DNA from 4 places in the Mesorhizobium sp. HAY1-8B genome. Region 4 is predicted to be linked to each of the others. Evidence: predicted binding sites of a transcription regulator. Region 4 holds the regulator's gene; each other region holds the start of a gene.

Region 1 (4,224 bases), 6.6 Mb from region 4:
GACGAAGGGGTGGTTGCGGGCATAGCCGCGCTGGGTTGAATAGCCGAGCGCCAAGAGAAAACCCTCGTCACCGCGCGATAGCGCCTGCAGGCGGATGTCGCGCGCCATCGGGAATTCCAGAGGCTCGCGGGTGATGTCTCCGGGAACATGATCCTGCGGCATCTCGCCATCCGGTTCGATCAGGCCTTCGCGGGCGAGGATCGCCGAGACGCGCGGCATGGCCTGCGCCTCCGTCTCGCGCTGCAACGGCTCGGCGACATCGGCACCGGCGGCAAGCTCGGGATCGAGCAGACGGTGGGTGTAGTCGAAGGTCGGGCCAAGCAGCTGGCCGCCGGGCAGGTCCTTGTAGGTTGCCGACACACGCCGTTCGACCCGCATCGCGCTGGTGTCGATCGGTCTGGAATAGCCGAAGCGCGGCAGCGTGGTGCGATAGGCACGCACCAGGAAGATCGCCTCGATCATGTCGCCGCGCGCCTGGACGATAGCGAGCGCCGCCAGTTCACGGTCATAGAGCGAGCCTTCGCTCATCACCCGATCGACGCCGAGCGACAGCTGCTCGACGATCTGGTCGAGGCGCAGGGCGGGCACCGAACGGTCGCCGCGCCGGCGGTCGGCGAGAAGGTTGTGGGCATTGGCGATTGCGGCCTCGCCACCCTTTACCGCGACATACATCTTCAAGCCTCCATCGTCTTGATACGTGTCGTGCGCGGAAGGCAGGCTATGCCTTGCGATGTGGCGAGGATGATGTCGACGCCGCGCGGAAAGCGCTTGTTGTTCTGCTTCCACTGCTCGATGAAATGACGCGGCATCTGTGCCGGCGCGATCACGGCGCTGGTTTCGATGCCGGGGCCTTCGAGCAGCAGTGGAGCGCCTGAGGTCAGGTCGCTGACTTGCAGGATCAGCGTGGTCGACCTGTCGGGATAGTCCTGCGTTCCTTGCGCAAAACCGTCGAGCGCCATCATCTCGGCCGGTGTTGCGACAAACGCGAAATGCGCGTCGGCGGGTGTGTTGGCCAGCGGCGCGCCGGTGTGGAAACCAAGCCAGGAGCCGATCGCGGCGGAGGTGTGCAGGGCCGGGTCGAGCCAGAGCGGCGTGTCGTTGTCGCACAGCGCCAGTGCCACCGCGCCTGACGTTGCCGAGAGCGGCGCCGGCGGTCGGGCCAGGGCAGGCAAAGGCTGCACGCTGCCTGGCCGCGCCATCGCATCCATGATTGCGCGGAAGACGGTCTGGGCGTTGAAGACGGGATCGGCGAAGCCGCCCTCGATCGATTGTGCTTGGATATCCATCAGTCTTCTCCGCGAACCATGGTGAAGAAATCCACCTTCGTTGCCGCCGTCTCGGCGCGGCGTTTTTCGTTGGCAGCGGCAAGCGCCGACCGCAGAGGCGCGATCAGCCTGGTCTCGACTTCGGCGCGGCTGGCAGGGTCTTGCCACAGCGCGTCGGCTATTGCCGCCAGCTTTGCCTTCTGCTTGTCGCGACCAAGCGCGTAACAATGGCCGACCTGACCGGACGACAACCGGACGGTGGCGCGGGTGACGGTCGCCTCGCCGACATTGAATGGCGCGCCGCCGCCGCCGATACGGCCGCGCAGCGTCACCAGCCCGGTCTCGGGGCCACGCAGCAGTTCGGCTTGCGAAGGCAGGCCGGCCTCATTCCAGAGCCGGACGATGTCGTCGCCGCTCGATTGCGCCAAAGTCGCCATGGCGGCCTTGCGTTCGGCCTGGTCGCGGGCTTCCTGTCCTCGCATCAGCAGCATTCCTCTTTGCCAAATTTGTCTATTGATATAGACAACTATACAAATTATACATATTACCTAACGCGAGTCCATGACGCGTGGATGACAGGCGATGGAAGGCGGGGGGCAAATTCATGATCGGACGACAGGAAGCCGACAGTATCGAACGGCGCAGCGGCGTCTCGCTGTGGCGTCAGATCGCCGACAGAATCCTGCAGGCGATCGCCATCGGCGATTTCGCCGAGAATGCCGCGCTGCCGCCGGAGGTGGCGCTCGCCGAGCGCTATGGCGTCAACCGTCACACGGTGCGCAGCGCCATATCGGCGCTTGTGCAGGAAGGCGTGCTGCGGGCCGAGCAGGGGCGCGGCACCTTCGTCTTGTCGCGCAAGCGGCTGTCCTATCCGATCGGCGCGCGCACACGCTTTTCGACAGGCCTGCAAGGGCAGACGTCGGAACGGCATATCGTGCTGCTCGCCTCATCGGTCGAGCCGGCCAGCCAGCGTGTCGCCGAGGGGCTTGGCCTGGCGAGGGGGGCTGAGGTGATCAGGTTGGAGACCCGGGGCGAAGCCGATGGACGGCCGGTGTCGCGCGCTGCCGGATGGTTCGAGGCCAAGCGCTTTGCCGGCATCGACAAGGCGATGGCTGACACCGGCTCGATCACCGCGTCGCTGGCTCGTTTCGGCATAGACGACTATCTCCGCCAATCGACCATGCTGTCGGCGCGCCACGCCGATGCGGCCGACCTAGCCGACCTCGATCTGCAGCCCGGCGCCATCGTGCTGGTGACGGTCGCCGTCAACGTCACGCCAGACGGCCAGCCGATCCAGTTTTCGGAATCGCGCTTTCCGGCGGAACGGGTGGAACTGAAACTGTCGGCGCTGTGAGTCGGCGGCGGCCGGCTACCCCACCTCGATCACAGCCTTGATCAGTCCGGATTTTTCATGTGCCCAGCGGGCGAGATCGCGCGGCGTATCGGCAAGCGATGTGCGGTGGGTGACGAGCTTGGCCAGTGGCACGGCGCCGTTGCGGATCGAGGCGGCGACATGGTCGAAGTCGGCGCGCAACGCATTGCGGCTGCCGATCAATGTCATTTCACGTTTGTGGAATTCGGGGTCGGAAAAGACGATGTCGTCCTTGACGACGCTGACCAGCACCAGTGTGCCGCCATGGGCGACATGAGCGAAGGCCGACTGCACCGATTGGGTGTTGCCGGTGGCGTCGAAGACCACATCGAAGCCTTCGCCTGATGTCGCCTCCCTGACCAGATCCGAGACTGGGCCACGTGACCCGTCAAGAGCCTGGAAGCCAAGTTCGTTTTCGGCGAAGGCCAGCCTTTCACTGCTCATGTCGAGCAGTGTTACGTCGAGCCCGGCGATGCGGGCGAAGATGGCGGTGCCGAGGCCGATCGGGCCAGCGCCGATGACCAACGTGCGGGCACCGGTCTCGCCCCGCGCACGCCGCACGGCATGCGCGCCGATGGCGAGGAACTCGACGGCGGCGGCATCGGCCAACGACAGGCCGTTTGCCGGATAGAGATTCTGCGCCGGGACCAGGATGCGTTCGCACATGGCGCCGTCGCGATGGACTCCGAGCACCTCGATCCTGACGCAGCAATTGGGCTTGCCGTGCCGGCAGGCGATGCACTTGCCGCAGGACAGATAGGGGTTGATGACGACCGGCTCGCCAACGGCAAGCTCGACACCTCCGCCGGTCTCGACGATCGTTCCCGACACTTCGTGGCCCATGATGCGGGGATAGGCCAGGAACGGGTGCTTGCCTTCGAAAATGTGGTAGTCGGTGCCGCAGATGCCGACATGGCTGACCGCGACCAGCGCCCAGCCGGCGGGCGGGGCGCCAGGCGCCGGGCGGTCTTCCAGGACAAGCTCGCCGGGCGAGCGGCAGACGACGGCTTTCATGTTTCAATCCAGTCCTTAATGGAATCGCCGGCCCGGCGGTCAAGTCGGGCCGGCGATCGATTGCGGGTCGGTCTACTTGCCGCGGCGGCGCAGCCCGTCGAAGTAGACGATGATGATGATCAGCGCGCCGGTGATGATGCGCTGCCAGAACGAGTTGACGTTGAGCAGGTTGGCGCCGTTGTTGATGGTGGCGAGGATGAAGGCGCCGAGCAGCGGGCCGTGCACCGAACCGACGGCGCCGAACAGCGAAGTGCCGCCGATGACCGACGAAGCGATCGCCTGCAGTTCCCAGCCCTCGGCCTGGGTCGGGTTGCCGATGCCGATGCGGGCGGCAAGCAGCACGCCGACGAAGGCCGCGCACAGGCCCGACAGCGTGTAGGCCATGTAGATTGTGCGCTGGACGTTGACGCCGGACAGGCGCGAGGCTTCGGCGTTCGAGCCGACCGAGAAGAGATATCGGCCCCAGCGGCTGTGATGAAGGAAGATGTAGGCCGGGATGCCGACCAGGATGACCATCCAGAACAGATTGGGGATGCCGATGAAGGAATTGCGCGAGAAGGCGGTGAATGTGTC
Region 2 (4,224 bases), 3.6 Mb from region 4:
CGGATCGGTGCCATCCGCGACGCGCTCGACGCCAACGGTTTTCAGGACGTGGCGATCATGTCCTACGCGACGAAGTTCGCCTCGGCCTTCTACGGCCCCTACCGCGAGGCGGTCGGCACCGCCGGTCTGCTCAAGGGCGACAAGAAGACCTATTACATCGACCACGCCAATTCCGACGAGGCGGTGCGCGAGGCCGAGCAGGACATCGCCGAGGGCGCCGACATGCTGATGGTCAAACCCGGCCTGCCCTATCTCGACATCATCCGCCGGCTGAAGGACGAATTCCAGATGCCGACCTTCGCCTACCAGGTGTCGGGCGAATATTCGATGATCAAGGCGGCGGGCGCCAATGGCTGGATCGATGGCGAGAAGGCAATGCTGGAGAGCTTGCTTGCCTTCAAGCGCGCCGGCTGTGACGGTATCCTGACCTATTTCGCGCCTGAGGTGGCGCAGATGCTGAAGGGGTAGCTCGCACCAAACCTGAACAAGGAAGCCGCCGAAGCCCCGCGATGCGGCATATAAGCACCGTCATCTTCGTTTTGAACGATCGTTCCCAGCTGGCTGTCAGGAGCCTTCTGTAGCCCGTTGCGCATCACACGAAACCAATTGCTTTTTGCAAGCAGTTAGGTTAAGCGGCCACTGGTTGCAAATTACATGCGGTTCAGGAGGCAATGATGTCAAAACTTCGTGTCAATGCGTTCACCCTCTCGCTCGACGGTTACGGCGCCGGTCCGGATCAGACTCTTGAACATCCTCTCGGCGTCGGCGGCGAAAATCTGCACAAATGGATGATCGGCACCCGCACGTTCCGCCAGATGGTGCTCGGCAAGAACGACGGGACCACCGACACCGATGACAGCTTCGCGGCACGCAGTTTCGAGAATGTCGGCGCCTGGATCCTCGGCCGCAACATGTTCGGGCCGATCCGCGGCGATTGGCCTGACGACAGCTGGAAAGGCTGGTGGGGCCCCAACCCGCCCTATCACGTGCCGACTTTCGTGCTGACGCGTTACAAACGCGATCCGATCGTCATGGAAGGCGGCACGACCTTCCACTTCGTCACCGACGGCATCCATTCGGCGCTCGAGCAGGCAAAGGTCGCGGCTGGCGGCAAGGATGTGCGGGTTGGTGGCGGCGTTTCGACAATCCGGCAATACCTTCAGGAGAAGCTCATCGACGAGATGCACCTGGCGATCTCGCCGATCCTGCTTGGCACAGGTGAGAATCTGTTCGCCGGTCTCGACATGCTGAAGCTCGGCTACCAGTGCACCGAGCAGGTTGCGACGGCGCTTGCCACGCATGTGATGATCGGGCGGGCGTGACTACAGCTCTTTCTCCCCGTCACTATACGGGGAGAAATGCCCGGCAGGGCAATGAGGGGCGGCGCGGCCTTTGGAGACTAGCGGCAAGCTACCAATAGCAGCGAATTGGGGCTCAATCGCCAACGCTGGCGCCGCCCCTCATCCGCCCTTCGGGCACGTTCTCCCCGTGAACGGGGAGAAGGACAAGGTGCTCAATACTTCTCCGGCACGTAGAGTTCGCGCGGCAATGTCTGGCGCTCGTATTCGGGATTGAAGACGCGTTCCGGCAGCGTGATCTCCTCGTGCGGCACCTCTTCATAAGGCATCTGCTTGAGCAGATGGTCGATGCAGTTCAGCCGTGCGCGCTTCTTGTCGTTGCCCTCGACGATGAACCAGGGCGCCTCCGGAATGTTGGTGCGGGCGAAGGTCTCTTCCTTGGCCTTGGTGTACTGCTCCCAGCGCACGCGCGATTGCAGATCCATCGGCGACAGCTTCCACTGCTTCATCGGATCGTGGATGCGCATCAGGAAGCGCATCTGCTGCTCCTCGTCGGTGATCGAGAACCAGTACTTGACCACGGTGATACCGGAGCGCACCAGCATGCGCTCGAACTCCGGCACGTCGCGGAAAAATTCCTCGACCTGACCGGGATCGGCAAAGCCCATCACCCGCTCGACGCCTGACCGGTTGTACCAGGAGCGGTCGAACAGCACGATCTCGCCACCGGCCGGCAGATGCGGCACATAGCGCTGGAAATACCATTGCGACTTCTCGCGCTCGGTCGGCGCCGGCAGCGCCACGACGCGGCAGATGCGCGGATTGAGCCGCTGGGTGATGCGCTTGATGACGCCGCCCTTGCCAGCGGAATCGCGGCCCTCGAAAATCACCACCAGCTTCTTCTTGTGGTAGGCGACCCAGGACTGCAGCTTGATCAGCTCGGATTGCAAGGTGATCAGGTCACGGAAATATTGCATGCGGTCGATCGAAGGCGGATGCGCGTTCTTGTAGATCTTGGCGATCTCCATCGACAGCGCCGGCTCCGACATTTCGAGCTCATAGTCTTCGTCGAGCGTGTCGGCGAGTTCGGCTTCAAGCCAGTCCTTGGCGGGAGAATTCTGTCTTAGCTCGGTCATATCAGTCGCTCCGCTTGCAAGCCTGTCGGTTCATGTCCGGCACCCCAAACTGCTGGCCCCTAGCCTGGAATGGAAACACCTTAGCCGAATTCAATATAGGCCGGCGGTGACGGTTTTATTGCAGTCCGGGGCGCGACCGCGGCCGTTAAAAGCTCCGCCATGTGTGATCGATCCATCATCATTGCATGGCGACAAGCCGGGCGAATTGTCCTACAAATCCCCGGTCGCATTCCGGGCTGCCCTTCGCGGCACCCCAATTCAACACAATCGCGAGGACTGACATGGAATACCGCACCCTTGGCCGTTCCGGCCTGAAGGTTTCGACACTGACTTTGGGCACCATGACGTTCGGCGGCACCGGCCCCTTCGCCGCGGTGGGCAACAGCGATCTTGCCGAAGCCAAGCGCATGATCGACATGTGCATCGACGCCGGCATCAACCTCATCGACACCGCCAATGTCTATTCGAACGGCCTGTCGGAAGAGATCATCGGCGAGGCGCTCGGCGGCAAGCGCAAGAACGACGTGCTGATCGCGTCCAAGGCGCGCATGCGGATCGGCGGCGGGCCGAACGACGAAGGCCTGTCGCGCCACCATCTGATCCGCGAATGCGAAAAGAGCCTGAAGCGGCTGAAGACCGACGTCATCGACATCTATTTCGTTCACCAGTGGGATGGTCTTACCCCTGTCGAGGAAACGGTGGCCGCGCTCGACACGTTGGTCGCCCAGGGCAAGGTGCGCTATATCGGCTGCTCCAACTGGTCCGGCTGGCAGGTGATGAAGGCACTCTCCATCAGCGACAGCCGTCACCAGCAACGCTTCGTCACCCAGCAGATCCACTATACGCTGGAGGCACGCGAGGCCGAATATGAACTGCTGCCGATCTCGGTCGACCAGGGACTGGGCGTGCTGGTCTGGAGCCCGCTCGCCGGCGGCTTGCTGTCCGGCAAATACCGCCGCGACAGCCCGACCGCGCGCCAGCTCGCGGGCTGGTCCGAGCCGCCGATCCGGGACGAGGATCGGCTGTGGCGGATCGTGGATGTGCTGGTGGAGATCGGCAAGGCTCGCGGCGTCTCGGCGGCGCAGGTGGCACTTGCCTGGCTGCTCGGCCGCCCCGCCGTCTCCTCGCTGGTGATCGGCGCCCGCAACGATGCCCAGCTCAAGGACAATCTCGCCGCGGCTGCCCTGGAACTCAACCCTGAAGAACGCCAGCGCCTCGACGCGGTCAGCCGCCCGCCCCTGCTCTACCCCTACTGGCACCAGCAATTGACGGCAAAGGATCGCTTCGGCCCCGCCGACATGGTTCTCGACCGCAGCGTCATCTGATTCTCTGGCCGAAGCGCGCTTAGCCCTCGATGAAGTGCCAGAGTTGGGGATCGGGTTCGATCTGGCCGCTGAGCACGAAATATTTATAGAGCACGAGCAGGGAGACAGCCTGCTCGTCTCGCTCATTGGAGAATGTCCGGCAATAGGCATTGGCCGCGGCAACAATGCGCTCGGCCTGCGCCGGATGCCGTTCGAAATAGCGCACCTTTTCGCCAAGATCGGCGAAATCCGGATCGAGCGGCACATAGTGGACGTTGGCTTCGAGCCGGCTCTCCGCGAACCACGTCTCGTAGGTCGGCGGCGGCATCAGGCACAGCGAGTTCGAATTCATGATCCATTTGAGATTGGTCGCTACGTCATTGCCCTCCAGCGAGACGATGTAGCGGTAGCGCAAGTGCTGGCGGATGCTGAGAAAGGGCTTGCTGTACTCGGCCGGCGCACTTCGCTTGTGTGAACCTACGTCGC
Region 3 (4,224 bases), 5.0 Mb from region 4:
CTCAGGCGGACGCGCCGGGCGCGCCCGCCCTTTGTATGCGTTACTTCTTGGCGAGGCCGGGAAGCGTGACCTGATAGACCAGGAACATGGTGTCGACATTGGCGCCGTCGTCGGCCTTGTAGGGCGCGCCGACCTGGAAACCGTCCTGGGCGAGGAAGTCGTTGTCATTGGCGACGAACAGGAAATAATCGTCGGGCAGCTTCGGATCGAGCACGCTCGCCAGCGACATCGCTTCCCACTTCTCGGACAGGTTATTGTGGTCGTTCGGGGCGCCATTGTGCAGGCCGAAGCGGCCAAGCTCGACATTGTCGTTGATGTCGATGAACGGGGTCAGCTTGGCCGGCGTCACCGACGGGTCGAGTACGCCCTTGGGGGCGAGCGGCTTGTCCGCGGCGTCGAAAGGACCGCCGGCAATGTCGGTCGCGGCCGAGACATCGACGATGCTGATTTCGCGGTAGAGTGATGTATCGCCCTTCAGGCCCTGGCCGTTGCCGCTGTCGCGCGCCAGCATGAGGAACGCCGTGTCCGACAACGCCACGATCTCGCTTTGGGCGGCGACCTTGGTCTTGCCCTTGGCGTCCTTGAACACAGGCAGCGGCACGACATATTCGTGCGCCAGCTTGAGATGGGCGAGATCGGAGGCGTCATAGACCAGCGCCCGTGTGTTCTGCCGGGTCGAAGGTGAATCGCCGCCGTCCTGCCTGGTCGCCGACTGCAGCACGGCGATCAGGAACTTGCCGTCCGGCGTCATCGCCATGCCTTCCAGGCCCTGGTTGTTCTGGCGGCCGGTATCGGGATCCTTCGGATCGGGTTCGGCGGCACCTGGACCGGGATTGTCAGAAGAGAAGTTCGGCGCGCCCTTGCGCATCGGCACCAGCGCCGCCGGCGGTTGGGTCGCCGACATCAGACGGCCTTGCGCGGAGAACCGGTAGATATTCGGGCCATATTCATCGGAGATGAACATCGAACCGTCGGGCAGCCGCACGATCGCCTCGTTGTCTAGGGCGAGCTTGCCGTTCGTGGCGGCGGGCAGGATCGGCATGTCGCCAGCCGCGGCACGCACATCCGACAGCGGATCGAGGCCGCTGGCATCAGTGCCCTTGTCGTCGGTGAGCAGCAAGGTGTCGGCAAGCGTTGCCTTCACGCCTGTCTGCTCCTGGCCAGCGGCACCCGGTGCTGTCGGCGTGAATTCGATGTCGATGGTGTTGAGGCGCGGCCGGTAGTCGGTGGTGCCGGCGACATTGTAACCGCGATCCGGCAGCAACCAGAGCGAACCCTTGTAGGTGCCCGCGTCATGCGTCCAGCCGGCGGCGTCGATCGACATGCCGGAGCCTGAGCCGAACGTCTCGCCGAACTTGTCGCGCTGTGCCGCCGGGACGCGACCGACGCCAACCAGGCCCTTGTTGACAAAGCTGGTGGCGCCGACGGTCGCGGTGCTGTCGGCGAGCGCCGGCGTCAAGGCGGTGAACAAGGCCAGCGCGACGCCGAGCGAGACGGTTCGGTGCAGGTGTTTCATGGATAGTCCTCTTGGTGACGGATGTGCCGGAGCGGCCGAAGAACGAAAAAGCTCAAGGAGGCGGCACATCGATGATGCCGCGCGCCGTCCCCCCGAAAGCGGTCTACGGCGCGAACATGATGCTTGCGTGACAGCGCGACACGTATGCCCGCCGGCGTGTTCATTGCCCTGTGAGGACATGCGCTCGAGGCGAGAATTTGATCACTGCCGCATCCATTTGGGTAGGCAAGCGCAGTACTAGACACTTATGTACAGCGCGTATATGGTGCGGCTTCTGACGGACCGGGAGGAAAGCCTTGAAGCCGCATTATCGCGCAGTGGTCATCGGGGGTGGGGTGGTCGGCGCCTCGGTGCTCTACCATCTGACGCGATTCGGCTGGTCCGATGTGGCGCTGATCGAGCGCGCCGAATTGACGGCCGGTTCGACCTGGCATGCGGCGGCCGGATTTCATGCGCTCAATGCCGATCCCAACGTCGCGGCGCTGCAGGATTACACCATCAATCTCTATCGCGAGATCGAAGCCGAGTCCGGCCAGGACATCGGCCTGCACATGACCGGCGGCGTCAATATCGCCAGCGACCCCCAGCGCTGGGAGTGGCTGAAATCGGCCTGGGCGGTGTTCCAGTCGGTCGGCATCGAAAGCGCGCGGCTGGTGACCCCGGAAGAGATCAAGGCGATCTGCCCGATCGTCGACGTCGCCGGCGTACTCGGCGGCCTGCATGATTCCAACGAAGGCCATCTCGACCCCTACGGCACAACACATGCTTATGCGGGCGCCGCGAAGAAGCGCGGTGCCGAGGTGATCCTGCGCAACCGTGTCGTCGAGTTGAAGTCTCGCGCGGACGGCCACTGGGACGTCGTCACCGAACAGGGCACAATTGTCGCCGAGCATGTCGTCAATGCCGGCGGGCTGTGGGCCAAGCAGCTCGGCCGCATGGCCGGCGTCGACCTACCGGTGACGCCGATGGAGCACCACTATTTCATCACCGAGGACATTCCCGAGATCGCGGCACTGGACCGGGAAATCGGCATCGCCGTCGACCTCGACGGCTTTTCCTACCTGCGGCAAGAGCGCAAGGGCGTGCTGCTCGGCGTCTATGAGCAGAACCCGAAGCATTGGAACATGGACGGCGCGCCTTGGGATTACGGGATCGAGTTGATCCCGGAAGACATCGACCGCATCAGCCCGGAACTCGCCAAGGCGCATGAGCGCTTTCCCTGTCTGGCGAGCGCCGGCATCCGCAAATGGGTCAACGGCGCCTTCACCTTCACGCCGGACGGCAACCCGATCGTCGGACCGGTGCGTGGCCTGAAGAACTACTGGGTCGCCTGCGGCGTCATGGCGGGCTTCAGCCAAGGCGGGGGCGTCGGCAAATCGCTGGCCGAATGGATGATCTACGGCGAGCCGCAGGCCGACATTTTCGGCATGGACATTGCCCGCTACGGGGCCTTCGCCGCCAATCGCGAATATCTGAAGCAAACGACGCGGCAGTTCTATTCGCGCCGTTTCGTCATGACCTTTCCCAATGAGCGCCTGCCAGCCGGCAGGCCGCTGAAACGCTCTGGCGCCTATGACGGCATGAGTGCCGCGGGTTGCGAATGGACGGCATCGTGGGGGCTGGAAATCCCGGCCTATTTCGCGCCGATGGGTTTTCGCGAGAACACCACGCTCAAGCGCTCCAACGCCTTCGACATCGTCGGCGACGAGGCGCTGCAAGTCCGGCGTGCCGCCGGCCTCGTCGATATCTCGGCCTATTCACGCTATGCGGTGTCCGGCGCGGATGCGGAGGCATGGCTCGACCGGCTGCTGGCCTGCAAGCTGCCGACGGCGGGACAGGCGCGGCTGGCGCCGATGCTCGGGCCGGACGGACGGCTGAAGGGCGACCTCACCGTGATCAATTGGGGCAGCAGTGACTATTGGCTGATGGGTTCCTACTATCTCAGGGAATTCCACATGCGCTGGTTCGAGAGCCAGGCAGCAGAGGGCGCCGCGGTCACCGACATTTCCGACGCGACGGGCGGTTTCCTGCTGACCGGGCCGAATGCGCGGAAAATCCTGGAGCGTACAACACATCAGGACGTCTCCGTCGCCGCACTGCCGTTCATGGCGTGCGGCGCGTTCGACATCGGCATGGTGCGGGCGCGGGTTGCCCGCCTCTCTATCGCCGGCGAGCTCGGCTTCGAGATCAGTTGCCCGGTTACCATGCATGCCACGCTGCGTGACACGCTGCTCGCGGCAGGCGAGGATCTTGGTCTCGCCGAGGTCGGCTACTACGCGCTCAATGCGCTCAGGCTGGAGAAGAGCTTCGGCATCTGGTCGCGTGAATTCACGCAGGGCTACACGCCAGGCCAGACCGGCCTCGACCGCTTCATCGCCTTCGACAAGGGCGATTTCGTCGGTCGCGAGGCGGCGCTGAAGGCGCGCGAAGCCGGTGCCGTCCAGCGGATTGTGACGCTGGAGATCGATGCGCTCGATGCCGACGCCAGCGGCTTCGAGCCGGTCTGGCACGGCGGCCGGCGCGTCGGCTTCGTCACTTCGGGCGGTTTTGGCTACACGATCGGCAAGAGCGTCGCGCTGGCGTTGGTCGACGACGATTTTGCCGAGGAGGGGACGGCGCTTTCGGTGCACATTGTCGGCGTCGAACGGCCGGCACGGATCATCGCGGCCTCGCCCTACGATCCCTCGGGCAAGGCGATGCGGCAATGA
Region 4 (4,224 bases):
CCTATGCCGGCAACTACGCCATCTGGCGCAATGCCAGGCAGCTTGGCGAGGACACCGAACCGGTCGCCGACGTCAGCGACACGCAGATGCGGGCACTGGCGACGACGGCACGGGAACGGGCCGGGCCCGAGCGCGAAGCCTATCGCAAGGCCGGCGAAGCACTGGGTTATGGCCTCGGCAGCCTGTTCGCGCTGATCGATCCCGCACCCGTGGCCATGGTCGGCGTCAGCGCCGCCGCCTTCGACCTGATCGAGCCGGCATTGCGCGAGGCGATCGCCCAGACCGCCGGCGGCCAGCACTCGAAATCGATTTCGTTCGACACCGAACCGAACGAACTCCCCCTGATCCGCGAGGGCTGCGCCATGCGCGCACTGACCTTCGTCGATCAGGAGATCTTCGCGCCGGGCGTGCAGGCAAGAGGGAGTGCTGGAAAGAGCGTTGCCTGAAACCCGCGCGGAACCCCTTGGACTTCTGGAAAGGCACGGCCGGGCGCCGTGACTGCGCGTCTCAACCGCTTGACTGAGCGTCCCAAGCCATCGACGGCTTCGGCAATCGCGACATCCATGCCGTGTGATCGGAGCGACGCCGACGCAGGAGACAGTGGAAAGTTCGACACCGGTGCAGATGCGCAAACCCGACAGCACGCTCGACATGGCAACGGCACGGCGAATTGAATGGCCATTTCCGCGAGGCGAGGAATGTTTCGCCACGTGGACTTCCGTTGTCGCGGCATCATCTTTGCTGGTATTCGCGGGCGTATTGATGTTTGCCGTTATTATCTTTCGCACTCGCGCCGGCTGAGCGCTCCTTTAATCCTCGCGGATCGCGTAGCCTGCCCCACGGATGGTGCGGATGACGTCGGGCATGCGGCCATTGTTGACCGCCTTGCGCAGGCGGCCGACATGCACGTCCACGGTGCGTTCGTCGATATAAATCGTCTCACCCCAGACATTGTCGAGCAACTGGCTGCGCGAGAACACGCGGCCGGGATGGCGCATCATGAATTCCAGAAGGCGGAATTCGGTCGGCCCGAGCCGGATCTCGCTCTTCTTGCGGTAGACCCGATGCGATTCACGGTCGAGCACGATGTCGCCGACCTTGAGCACGCTGGACAGCACTTCGGGCTTGGCGCGGCGCAGCAGCGCCTTGACGCGCGCCATGAATTCCGGCGTCGAGAACGGCTTGACCAGATAATCGTCGGCACCGGTCGAAAGGCCACGCACGCGGTCGCTCTCCTCGCCGCGCGCCGTCAGCATGATGATCGGCAGCCGTTCGGTCTCGGGCCGCATTCTTAGCCGGCGACAGAGTTCGATACCGGACACCGCCGGCACCATCCAGTCGAGCACCAGAAGATCGGGCACGTTTTCCTGCAGCCGGATTTCGGCTTCATCGCCGCGGGTTACCACCTCGACCTGATAGCCTTCCGATTCCAGATTGTAGCGGAGGAGCACGCCGAGCGGCTCCTCGTCCTCCACCACCATGATGCGTGGTGCGATCATTGACTGGTCACCTCTAAAGCAATCCCGGGAAAAATATGTAACGGTTTTCCATCCTGAATTGCGTGAAACAAAGAGATAGAGCGGTTCGGCGTTTCCGCGAAACGATGAACCGCTCCAACGCTCAAGCCGCCGGCGCCGACATCGCCGTCTCGTCCTGTTTGGGGCGGTTGGCGGGCAGTTGCGTGCCGGTCAGGACATAGTACGCGTTCTCGGCGATGTTGGTCACATGGTCGCCGATGCGTTCGAGATTCTTGGCGCAGAACAACAGATGCGTGCAAGCGGTGATGTTGCGCGGATCCTCCATCATGTAGGTCAGCAGCTCGCGGAACACCGAGGTGTATTTGACGTCGATGCGTTCGTCGTCGGCGCGCAGCTTCGCAAGCGCGGCGGCATCGCGCGCCGCATACTCCTCGATCACGCCCTGCACCTGGATCAGCACCAGCTGCGCCATGGCGTCGATGGAATGCGACAGGTCGCGCGGCGTTGCGGTGAGACCGACGGTGCCGACGCGCTTGGCGATGTTCTTGGCAAGGTCGCCAATGCGTTCGAGGTCGCCAGCCATGCGGATCGACCCGACGACATGGCGCAGATCGTCTGCCATCGGCTGGCGCTTGGCGATCAGCGTGATGGCGCGATCGTCGAGTTCGCGCTGGCGCGCATCCATGATGGCGTCGTCGGAAACCACGCGCTGTGCCAGCGCGTTGTCGGAATTCAGCAGTGCCTTGGTGGCGCCGCCGACCATCGAGCCGGCGAGATCGCCCATGTCGCTGATCAGCCTGCTGATCTGTCCGAGATCCTCGTCGAAGGCTGCGACTGTGTGTTCGGCCATGATCCTGGTCCTCGTAATGCGTGCGATCAGCCGAAGCGGCCGGTGATGTAGTCTTGCGTGCGCTTCTCGCGAGGCGACGTGAAGATCTTCTCGGTGCGGTCGAACTCGACCAGTTCGCCCAGATACATGAAGGCGGTCTGCTTCGAGACGCGCGCCGCCTGCTGCATGTTGTGGGTGACGATGACGATCGTGTAGTCGGCCTGCAGCTCGTCGATCAGTTCCTCGATCTTGGCGGTCGACAGCGGATCGAGCGCGGAGGCCGGCTCATCGAGCAGGATGACCTCCGGCTTCACCGCCACCGTGCGGGCGATGCACAGCCGCTGCTGCTGGCCGCCCGACAGGCTGAGGCCGCTGGCATTGAGCTTGTCCTTGACCTCGGTCCACAAAGCGGCGCGCTTCAGCGCCTGCTCGACACGGCCGTCCATCTCGGCCTTGCTGATCTTCTCATAGAGCCTGACGCCAAAGGCGATGTTCTCGTAGATCGACATCGGGAACGGCGTCGGCTTCTGGAACACCATGCCGATCTTGGTGCGCAGCAGGTTGAGGTCCTGCGAGCGGTCGAGAATGTTCTGGCCGTCGAGCAGCACCTGGCCCTCGGCGGTCTGCTTGGGGTAGAGTTCGTAGATGCGGTTGAAGACGCGCAGCAGCGTCGACTTTCCGCAGCCGGAAGGGCCGATGAAGGCGGTGACGCTGCGCTCAGGCAGCGACAGCGTGATATCCTTCAGCGCCTTCGATTGGCCGTAGTAGAAGTTGAGGTTCTTGACCTCGATCTTGGCCTTGGCCGCCGCCTCGGCGGCGATCGTCATGTCTGGAGACAACATCTGGCTCATTTGTCCTCTCTGCGTCCGGTCAGGCTGCGCGCAAAGATGCTGAGCGCGAGAACCGTCAATGTGATTATGAGTGCGCCGGTCCAGGCCAGCTGCTGCCATTCCTCGTAGGGACTGAGAGCGAACTGGAAGATGGTGACTGGCAGGCTGGCCATCGGAGCGTTGAGATTGCTGGACCAGAACTGGTTGTTCAGCGCCGTGAAAAGAAGGGGTGCGGTCTCGCCGGAGATGCGGGCGATAGCCAGCAATATGCCGGTGACGATGCCCGAAAGTGCCGCGCGATAGGCAACCGAACGGATGACCACCCAGCGCGGCGCGCCGATCGCGGTGCCGGCTTCGCGCAACGCGTTCGGCACCAGATTGAGCATGTCCTCGGTGGTGCGCACGACGACCGGGATGACCAGGATGGCCAGCGCGACGGCACCGGCGATCGCCGAGAAATGCCCCATCGGCCGCACCATCAGCTCATAGACGAACAGGCCGATGATGATCGATGGCGCCGACAGAAGGATGTCGTTGATGAAGCGCACCACGGTAGTGAGCTTCGAGAAGCGGCCGTACTCGGCCATATAAGTGCCCGCCAGCACGCCGATCGGCGTGCCGACAATAACGGCGATGACCGTCATCACCACGCTGCCGTAGATGGCATTGAGCAGGCCGCCGGCGTCGCCGGGTGGCGGCGTCATTTCCGTGAAGACCGAAAGATTGACGCCCGCGAGGCCCTTGTAGAGCAGAGCGCCGAGGATGAGCGCCAGCCAGGCCAAGCCGATGCCGGCGGCGACGACGCACAGCGTCATCATCACGCCATTCTTGCGCTTGCGGCTGTGGTGAAGCGATGCGGCTATCGACATCGGTCAGGCTCCCGTGCGGGCATCGATGCGCATCAGCATATAGCGTGCGATGGCAAGGATCAGGAAGGTGATAACGAACAGGATCAGGCCGAGCGCGACCAGCGAGGAGGTGTAGAGATCGCCGACGGCTTCGGTGAATTCGTTGGCGATGGTCGCCGAGATGGTCGTTGCCGGCGCGAACAGCGAAGTGCTGATGCGGTGGGCGTTGCCGATGACGA

Evidence for each region. The regulator PhoB, encoded in region 4, activates phosphate uptake and scavenging genes when phosphate is short. The targets are predictions, from matches to a motif close to TGTCATNNANCTGTCAT.
Region 1: phnF (phosphonate metabolism transcriptional regulator PhnF) is a predicted target of PhoB. The motif match lies at 1,827-1,843, and genes of this name have one in related genera.
Region 2: ppk2 (polyphosphate kinase 2) is a predicted target of PhoB. The motif match lies at 2,597-2,613, and genes of this name have one in related genera.
Region 3: AC1VON_RS25385 (esterase-like activity of phytase family protein) is a predicted target of PhoB. The motif match lies at 1,633-1,649, and genes of this name have one in related genera.

The regions. Positions count from the first base shown of each region.
Region 1 covers NZ_CP200321.1:6,926,271-6,930,494, reverse strand. Annotated here, with positions in the region: gene AC1VON_RS33300 (carbon-phosphorus lyase complex subunit) at 1-672, opposite strand, end outside; gene phnH (phosphonate C-P lyase system protein PhnH) at 675-1,286, opposite strand; gene phnG (phosphonate C-P lyase system protein PhnG) at 1,286-1,747, opposite strand; gene phnF (phosphonate metabolism transcriptional regulator PhnF) at 1,870-2,619, shown strand; gene AC1VON_RS33280 (zinc-binding alcohol dehydrogenase family protein) at 2,635-3,651, opposite strand; gene AC1VON_RS33275 (ABC transporter permease) at 3,724-4,224, opposite strand, start outside.
Region 2 covers NZ_CP200321.1:3,877,117-3,881,340, reverse strand. Annotated here, with positions in the region: gene hemB (porphobilinogen synthase) at 1-468, shown strand, start outside; gene AC1VON_RS18155 (dihydrofolate reductase family protein) at 675-1,322, shown strand; gene ppk2 (polyphosphate kinase 2) at 1,514-2,434, opposite strand; gene AC1VON_RS18145 (aldo/keto reductase) at 2,716-3,759, shown strand; gene AC1VON_RS18140 (glycosyl transferase family 90) at 3,779-4,224, opposite strand, start outside.
Region 3 covers NZ_CP200321.1:5,285,536-5,289,759, reverse strand. Annotated here, with positions in the region: gene AC1VON_RS25385 (esterase-like activity of phytase family protein) at 41-1,516, opposite strand; gene AC1VON_RS25380 (GcvT family protein) at 1,813-4,224, shown strand.
Region 4 covers NZ_CP200321.1:286,385-290,608, forward strand. Annotated here, with positions in the region: gene AC1VON_RS01395 (ROK family protein) at 1-446, shown strand, start outside; gene AC1VON_RS01400 (hypothetical protein) at 601-801, shown strand; gene phoB (phosphate regulon transcriptional regulator PhoB) at 810-1,499, opposite strand; gene phoU (phosphate signaling complex protein PhoU) at 1,621-2,328, opposite strand; gene pstB (phosphate ABC transporter ATP-binding protein PstB) at 2,355-3,158, opposite strand; gene pstA (phosphate ABC transporter permease PstA) at 3,155-4,006, opposite strand; gene pstC (phosphate ABC transporter permease subunit PstC) at 4,010-4,224, opposite strand, start outside.